2 regions of the Knoellia tibetensis genome follow, and region 2 is predicted to be linked to the other one. Evidence: predicted binding sites of a transcription regulator. Region 2 holds the regulator's gene; the other holds the start of a gene.
What was found. Region 2 encodes LexA, which represses DNA repair genes until DNA is damaged. Its sites were predicted from a motif close to TCGAACANNTGTTCGA; they were not measured.
Positions count from the first base shown of each region.

Region 1: a site for LexA is predicted at 1,967-1,982, ahead of ACOJV7_RS06720 (HNH endonuclease signature motif containing protein). Genes of this name have one in related genera too.

Region 1 covers NZ_JBMBWF010000001.1:1,408,126-1,412,533, forward strand. Annotated here, with positions in the region: gene ACOJV7_RS06715 (mycothiol transferase) at 1-204, shown strand, start outside; gene ACOJV7_RS06720 (HNH endonuclease signature motif containing protein) at 241-1,953, opposite strand; gene ACOJV7_RS06725 (VOC family protein) at 2,067-2,555, opposite strand; partial or broken gene ACOJV7_RS06730 (putative immunity protein) at 2,636-3,016, shown strand; gene arr (NAD(+)--rifampin ADP-ribosyltransferase) at 3,137-3,589, shown strand; gene ACOJV7_RS06740 (ABC1 kinase family protein) at 3,711-4,408, shown strand, end outside.
Region 2 covers NZ_JBMBWF010000004.1:7,759-12,166, reverse strand. Annotated here, with positions in the region: gene ACOJV7_RS15325 (winged helix DNA-binding domain-containing protein) at 1-623, shown strand, start outside; gene ACOJV7_RS15320 (VOC family protein) at 636-1,079, opposite strand; gene ACOJV7_RS15315 (LysM peptidoglycan-binding domain-containing protein) at 1,440-1,841, opposite strand; gene lexA (transcriptional repressor LexA) at 2,029-2,778, shown strand; gene ACOJV7_RS15305 (Sir2 family NAD-dependent protein deacetylase) at 2,781-3,677, opposite strand; gene ACOJV7_RS15300 (LysR family transcriptional regulator) at 4,308-4,408, shown strand, end outside.

The sequences.
Region 1 (4,408 bases), on a different contig from region 2:
CGGCTCGTCGCGCAGGGTGGGCTGGACCAGCCGATCGCCCGCACCGGCCCCGACGGCGAGGCGGTAAGCCTGCGTCGGCTCGTGCTCGACCATGTCGAGGAGTACGGCCGCCACACCGGGCACGCCGACCTGCTCCGCGAGTCCGTGGACGGGCGCGTCGGCGAGGACCCGCCACCCGGCTGGCGGCCGCGGTCCGGATCCTGAGCGCTCTCGGCACCCCTGGGTTCGCGGGTGGCGGGTTCAGAACGGGATGACGTCGCGGCGTGGTTCGGGTGGTGGCGGCGGCTCGTAGGCCTGTTGCGGCCATACCCAGTCCGGCGGGCGGGAGGGCGCGCCGTCGTGGAGCTCGTCCGCTTCGAAGGTGATGTGCCGGCTGAAGCCTCGTGAGTGGCGCCGGCGTTGGGCGCCTCGGGCGAGGTGATCGATGAGGAGTTCGGAGAGGTCGTCGTCGAGGAGACTGAGGTCGATGTGCCGCCGCGGTGCGGGCGAGCCCGGGTGCGACAAGGGCGCGGCCTGGCCCGGAGGCGACATGGGCGCGGCCGGGTCCGAACCCGCAGTGGGGGAGGTCGCCGCCAGGTGGAGGTGGTCGACGGGCATCGTCGTGGACGTCCTGCCGGTGGGGTCGGTCCAGGTGACGGTGGCGTCGGGGTGGAGCCGGACGGTCCAGCCGTCGCGTTGCTTGATGCGGTGGTGGCGCCGGCACAGGCAGATGAGGTTCGTGGTGGCGGTGGGTCCGGTGGGCCAGGGTCTGACGTGGTCGAGGTCGCACTGGCGGGCGGGGGTGGAGCATCCGGGGAACCGGCAGGACCCGTCGCGCAGCCGCACGAACCGGACCATGGCCGCAGCCACCCGGTAGGTCGAGCACGACTGCCCGACCTTCGTATCGGTCGCGTCGGCGGGGCCTGTGGGGACGGTGCGGGTGAGGTCGCCCCCGGGGGCGAGTCCGGCGGGGACGTGTCCGTCGGTCAGCGCTCCCGTGCCGGGGTGGCAGGCGAGTCGCGGTCGGTGGTCGCGGGATCGCGGGGCGCCCGTGGAAGCAAGCGCGTCGGCCGGCACGAAGGCCGTACCGGGAGCACCGAAGCCGCCGACCTCGACCCATCCGGACGTCTCCGAAGGTTCGGGGGCGGTTCGAGCGCTGGGGGTGACATCACCCACGACGTTCTCGGCCCCGGCGGCGCGGGTGGCGTGGAGGACGACCTTGACGTCGCTGTGTCCGAGGATGAGCCGAGTCATCGCGTCCGAACGCGCCTGCGCCAACGAGTCGGCGTGGCCTTCACGCACGAGCCGGCGGGCGAGCTCGGTGACGGCGGCCCACGCGGGGCGCGACTGCTCGACGAGGACGTCGCCGCGCCACGTGTCGACGCCGTGCTCACCGGTGACCCGGGTCAGGGTCCGGCGTGCCCGGACCCGCTCGGCCTCGTCGGCGACGGTCTCGGGGAAGAGCCGGGCGACCGTGCGGGCGGCGAGCCGCCGCAGCGGGCCGACGGTGACACCACCCCAGTGAGGTGCCAGCGCCGTGACCACGGTTGCTGCCTCCTCGCCGGAGAGGAACTCGGTCTCGTCGGTGACGACCGCGGCCCGGCGCAGGTCGAGCTCGCCCGCGGCGAGGGCGTCGACGAGCGCGGGGGTGCGGGTGAGCTGACGGACCGCGTCCTCGACGCGGGTGGTGGCGACATGGACCGAGATCCCGAGCCGGGAGGCGGCGAGCTCGGGGGCGTCGAGCCGCTGGTGCCCGAGGCCGCGGTTCACCTCGACCGTCGTCCCGTCCTCCTGCAGTACCGGTTCGATCGCCGACAGGTGCGCCAGCGCCACGGCCTGGCGGGCGTGGGCGGCGTCGACCTCGCGCTGGGCGTCCTCGACGACGTCGAGCAGCTGCTCGGTGGTGAGGCTGGCAGCATCCGCGAGCAGGCCGGCATACCGGTCCTGTCCGCTTGCGAGGCTGCTCGTCGTCATACAGGGATTCTACTCGAACAACAGTTCGAAACGGTGGCTTGTCCACAGCGGATTCCGCTGAGCGGGAACCACATCCGACATCGGTCGCCCGCTGGGTACGTCACGCTGGAAGGTCAGGCCTCCGAGGTCTCGGCCGCTCCGTCAAGTCGCTGCGCCAGCGCGACGATGATGCCCTCGGGGCCGCGCACGTAGGTCATCCGCCAGATGTCCTCCCACTCGCCGATCCCGCCGACGAGCCCGTAGCCGGCCTCAGCGAGACGCTCGACGACGGCGTGGAGGTCGTCGACCTGGAAGGCGATGTTGCGCAGCCCGACCTCGGTCGACATGTTCTGCGGCGAGCCGGGTTCGTGGTCCGGGTGGACGAATCGAGACAGTTCCAGCTTGGTGCGCCCACCGTCCCGGCCGCCCGCGCCTCCCTCGGGCAGGAAGAGCGTCGCGATCTCGGAGCGGGAGCCCGGGATCCCGATGACCGTGTCGACGAACTCGCCCTCCATGAACATCCGTCCCTCGAGCTCGAACCCGAGGCTCACGAAGAAGTCGAGCGCGGCGTCGAGGTCCGCGACCGTGAGCCCGACATGGTCGAAGTGCGTGATGCGTGCCATCGGCCCATTCTGGCGCTGTCTCGGCGCCCGAGGGTTCCGACCGCCTCACGCGAGCGCGCGTAGGTGCGAGACTCGAGGCAATGCCAACCACGTCGGGAGACTTCGAGCTCACCACCGGTGAGCTCCGCACCGTCGTCGCGTATGCCGTCGCGTGCGCCGAGCCGGCCCTCTTCCTCTTCGAGCGCGCGAACCCCGGCGACCCCCGTCCCGCGGCCGCGCTCGACGCGGCCCGGCGCTTCGTCGACGGCGCACCGCGCAGCCGGCTCCAGCGGACCGCGGCCACGGACGCCCACCGCGCCGGGAAGGAGACGTCCGACGAGGCTGCGGGGCACGCGGCGACCGCTGCGGGCGACGCGTGCGCCGCGGCATACCTGCATCCCTTGGCGAAGGCCACGCAGGTGCGCCACATCCTCGGCGCGGCCGCGCACGCGGCACGGGCCGGCGAGGTCGCGCGCGACGGGGACGCGGTCGTCGGCGAGTACCTCCTCGTCGCCTCGCAGAAGCGGGCCACGCCCGAGCTCGTCGAGATCCTCACGCGCTACCCGCGGGCACCCGAGGGACGCAGCCGCGTGGCCGTCCTCATGCGGCGGCTCGACAGCCTGCTGCGCGACCCGCCGCCGACGCCGCGACCGGTCGACGACCCCGGCCCGTTCTTCCACGGGACGCGTGCCGACCTGCAGCCGGGAGACCTGCTCACGCCCGGCTGGGGCACCAACTACGGCTCGGGCAAGGCCTCGCGCAACATCTACCTCACGGCGTCGCGGGACGGCGCCCCGCTCGCCGCAGCCCTGGCGCTCGGCGACGGCCCGCCGCGGGTCTACCGGGTCGAGCCCGTCGGGACGATCGAGGACGACCCCAACGTCACCGACAAGCGGTTCCCCGGCAACCCGACCCGCTCCTACCGCACCAAGGAGCCGCTGCGCGTCGTCGAGGAGGTCACCGGGCTGACGTTCCCGCCGGACGAGACGGTGCGGCACATGCGCGCTCGCATGGCCGAGCTGCGGGAGCTCGGCGTCGAGGCGATGGACGACTGACGGGCGCGGCGTCCGGCGTCAGACGGCGCCGAGCGAGCGCCAGTAGGCGTTGAGCGCACCGTTCGTCCTGCCGGGCGCCCCCGGCGACAGGACGGGGAGGACGTGCCCCAAGATGTGCCCCATGCGCAACCCCCTCGACAGCCGCTACATGGACCTCGTCCGTCTCCTGCGCCGCTACGGCCGGTCCGACCTCATCTCGGGGGCGCAGCTCGACGAGTTCGCCGCGGACGGCCCCGACGCCGACGACCCGGTCACCGGCGACCAGGAGACCGCGGAGCGGTTCGCGGCCGACCTCGAGCGGATGGGGCCCACTTTCATCAAGCTCGGGCAGCTGCTGTCGACGCGCTTCGACCTGCTCCCACCGGCATACACGACGGCCCTGACCCGGCTCCAGGACACGGTGGAGCCGATCCCCTTCGCCGAGGTGCGCGAGGTCGTCGAGCGAGAGCTCGGCGCCTCGATCGGGGACCGGTTCAGCGACTTCTCGGTGGACCCGTTGGCGTCCGCCTCGATCGGCCAGGTGCACGCCGCGACGCTGCGCAACGGGCACGAGGTCGTCGTCAAGGTCCAGCGACCGGGGGTGCGCGAGACCGTGCGGGGGGACATGGAGGTGCTGGCCCGCCTGGCGACCGTCGCCGACAGCCGCACGGAGGCGGGTCGCCGCTTCGGCTTCGGGCAGCTCCTCGGCCAGTTCAGGCGGTCCCTGGCGGGGGAGCTCGACTACCGGCGAGAGGCCAAGAACCTCGTGACCTTCGGGCGCCTCACCGAGGACTACGAGCACCTCGTCGTGCCGCAGCCGGTGATGGAGTACACGACGAG
Region 2 (4,408 bases):
CCGTCATCTGCTCCGGGCCGCCGCGCGGGACCGAGCACACCTACGTCCTCGTCGATGACGTCGTGCCCGCCGCGCCCTCCGACGGGTGGTCCCGAGAGCAGTCCGCGGTCGAGCTCACCGCACGCTTCTACGCCGGGCACGGGCCGGCGTCCGAGCGCGACCTGCAGCGGTGGAGCGGGCTCACCCTCACGGAGATCCGGACCGCCACCGCCGAGCTGACGACCTCACCGAGCCTGCGCTCCTCGCACCCGCTCAAGGCGGTGGAGTGCGCCGGCGAGACGTTGTGGTTCGACCCGGCGCGGTCGGCGCGCACGACACGCGAGCACACGGCATACCTGCTCTCGACGTTCGACGAGGCCGCGCTGACCTACCCCAGCACCGGGTTCCCCCGGCGCAACCACGACGCCGACCGGACCCGGCTCGTGTCCGAGGCGGGTGGCGGGGTCGTCGTGCTCGACGGTCGCGACATCGGGACGTTCAAGCGCAGGGTCGAGGGGAAGAGGGTCGTCGTCACCGTCCGCCCCGAGGTCGACCTCACCCACCGGGAGCGGGACGGGGTCGAGCAGGCCGCGGCGTTCCTCGCTGACTTCCACGAGCTCCCGCTCGAGCTCGTCCTTCTCTGACGCGCGCAGGGCTCAGGCGTCGTCGACGCCGAAGCCCTCGCCCTGGGCGCGCTCGTGCGACTCCTCGGTCTCCTCGAAGAGCGTGATCGTGAGACCCGCCGGTGCCTCGAGGCGCGAGTTGAGCGACTTCCACGGCGTGAGGACGGGTTCGGCGACGACCTGTGCGCCGGCCGTCTCCGCCTCTCGCGTCGCGGTCGCCGAGTCCTCGACCTCGAAGGCGATGCGGATCCTCGGACTCGGAGTGCCTCCGGCCTCGACTCGGTCGATCGCGACCCTGTGCGCCGGGCTCGCGATCTCGAAGGTCGCCCGTCCTGCCTCGAGGATGGCGACCCGGTCCTCGCCGCCCTCGGAGAACGCCGCGACCTCGTCCATGCCGAGGACGTCGCGGTAGAACCGCACGGCGTCGTCGTAGTCCTCGGCCTCGACGACCACCCGAAGCTGCTTCACCCTCTGCACGCGTCCCTCATCCGAGCTCGTCATGCACGGTCCAAGCCGTCCGGGCCCCGACTTATTGCGCAGGAGCGACGACTCGGCCCGGCTTGGGCCCGTCCAGGTGTCGCTCCTGCGCAATCAGTCGCGGACAGCCGAGGCCCCGCAGAGTCACCGAGCGCGACGGGAGTCAGGTACGCGACGGGAGGCATGCTCGCCGCGGCGCCTGGGCCGAGCGTTGGCACCGGGCCACGCAAAGGGCGCCCCGCGAAAGATGGCGGGGCGCCCTCCGTGCTGAGCCGGCGAGGGGTCGAAGCTCGCCCTGGGACTCAGGTCCGAGCCGGGGTCGAAGCGGCTCGGAGTGCGTGGGTCGTCAGTGCACGGCGCTCAGCCCTGCGGGATGACGACGGTCTGGCCGGCGCGCACCTGGGCGCTGCTCAGCCCGTTGGCCAGCTGGAGCTCGGCGACCGCAGTCGCGAGCGACGTGCCGCTCATGTGCTCTGCGGCGATCTGCGAGAGGGTCTGCCCCTGCTCGACCGTGACGGTGACCGGGGCGCCCGAGGCAGAGGCTCCGCCGATGAGTCCGGCGAGCGCGGCAACGAGGGCGACGAGCAGCACGGTCGTCGTGATGGCCAGGCGTCCGGCTCGCGTCAGCCGCAGTGCCGGCTGGGGCAGCCGGCGCACGGCTTCGCCCGTCGGGACGAGGACCAGCCGCGGACGCTCCGGCCGACGCGTCGGGAGCGGAACGGCATACCCGGCAGTGGTGTCGTCGTAGGCGACTGCACTCATGGGGTCCTCCTGGGTCGAAAGGACGTTCGATAGAACGCCTGTACGATTTCTAGCACGGATGTTCGACGACTTCAAGACACGCGTCGAACAGATGTTTGAAACACCTGCTCGAACTCCGTACGCTGAAGCCATGTCAGGAAGCCAATCAGGCACCACTGACAACGCCCTTTTCGCAAGGAGAACGAGCATGAGCGACAAGCGCCGCCCGGCCGCCGACGACGTGGTCCACGAGCTGCCCGACCGCGACCCCGGCGACGGCACGCTCACCGTGCGTCAGCGCAAGGTCCTCGACGTCATCCGCAACTCGGTCGACCGCCGTGGCTACCCGCCGAGCATGCGCGAGATCGGGCAGGCGGTCGGTCTCACCTCCCCCAGCTCGGTGTCGCACCAGCTCAACGCCCTCGAGAAGAAGGGCTACCTGCGGCGCGACCCCAACCGTCCGCGCGCCCTCGAGGTCGTCTCTCCCGATACCCCGAGCGACATCCGCGGCTACCGCGGTGGCGCCGCGCCCGACGATGTCGACGCCGACCTCGACCCGACCGGTTCGGGCGACGTCCGTCCCGAGGCGAGCTACGTGCCGGTCCTCGGCCAGATCGCGGCCGGTGTGCCGATCCTCGCCGAGGAGACGGTCGACGAGGTCTTCCCGCTGCCCAAGCAGATCGTCGGCGAGGGCTCGCTCTTCCTCCTCAAGGTCGTCGGCGAGTCGATGATCGACGCCGCGATCTGCGACGGCGACTGGGTCGTCGTGCGCCAGCAGCCGACCGCTGACAACGGCGACATCGTCGCGGCGATGCTCGACAACGAGGCGACGGTCAAGACGTTCAAGCGCAAGGACGGCAAGGTGTGGCTGTTGCCGCACAACCCGGCCTTCGACCCGATCGACGGCGACCACGCGACGATCCTCGGCAAGGTCACCGCGGTCCTGCGCCGCGTCTGAGCTCAGCCCGCCCGGTCGGCCCGCTGCCCCACCTCGCGCGCCAGCGACGACAACGTGACGCCGAGCGACGCATCGATCCGGTGCGTCGTCTCGGCGTCGCCGCGTGTGGGGCCCCTCGTGATGACGACGACGGGTATGCCGTGTGCGGCCGCGCGCCGCACGAACCGGTAGCCGCTCATCACTTGGAGCGACGAGCCGAGGACGACGAGCACGGGCGCCTCGTCGGTGAGCGAGAAGCAGAGGTCGACCCGGTCGCGCGGGACCGCTCCACCGAAGAAGACGACGTCCGGCTTGAGGGTGTCGTCGCCGCACACCAGGCATCGCGGCGCGAGGAAGGTCCGGACCGCCTCGTCGGCGAGGACGATGTCGCCGTCCGGACGGATCTGGCTGCTCACCTGCGACCCGTCGGCGACCGAACCGAGGGCCCGCGACGCGAACCCGGGGTTCGCGTCGTCCATGAAGGCCTGGACGAGGTCGCGGTCCACCCGCTCGCCGCAGGTGAGGCAGACGACCTCCGCGAGTGAGCCGTGGAGCTCGGTGACGGCGCGGGTTCCGGCCTCCTGGTGGAGGCCGTCGACGTTCTGCGTGATGACGGGTCCGAAGGCGCCGGCGTCCTGGAGGTCGGTGACGGCGAGGTGCCCGGCGTTGGGTTCGGCTGCAGTGAACCGCTGCCACCCGATGAAGCTGCGCGCCCAGTAGCGCTGGCGTGCCTCGCTCGTCGCGGTGAACTCCTGGTGCGACATCGGGGTCACCCGGCGGTTGCCGTCGGGCCCGCGGTAGTCCGGGATGCCGCTCTCGGTCGACATCCCCGCCCCGGTGAGGACGAGGGCCGGCCCGAGCGCACGCAGCAGGGACGCCACCTCGGCGACCGTCGCGGTCGCAGGTCCGTCAGCTGTCACCGGATCATCGTAGGCAGGTCCCGGCGACAGGACCCACGCCGAGCGGCCGTCGAGGCCAAGGCGGCGTCCACTTCCCCGACAGCCGTGGGCCCGCCACGTGCGCAGAACTCATCCCGCATTCGAGCGGGCTGCCTCGTGCAGGACCGCCGCAGCCGACATCCACTGGTGATCGATGCGCGAGCTGCCGGCATGAGCGCCGGCCCCGCAACGGCAGGACCAGCACCAGTCGCCGGTCGCGGCACGGAAGACATCCGTATGGTGACGGGCTCGGACGTGGGTCCGAGCACGTGTCGCCGTGCGCAGGCTCCGCAGGAGCTCTGGGGTCGTCATCGACCTCACCGCACTCGTCACTCGCCCGGACAGCAGCTCTGGTGCACGAGCGCGGACGTCACCATCGAGCGCCAGTCCACCGTCGATCGTCCGGCGTGCCCACCCGCGCCGCACTCACATCTCCAGCGCCAGCGCCCCCAGGCGTCACAGACGACGCAGGGATGGTGGGTGCGCCGGGCGCTTCGACGGCGGAAGTGCGTGCTCATGCAGGGAAGGAGGCGGCCGGCCGTCGCGAGATACGCCATCACACCGTGACACGACGACTGGAGTTTCGATAACCGTGCGTTATATCATTGATCCATGATCGACGCCGCTGGTCTCCGTGTCATGCGCGCCATCGCCGACGAAGGCAGCTTCACGGCGGCGGCGCTCTCCCTCGGATACTCACAGCCGGCCATCTC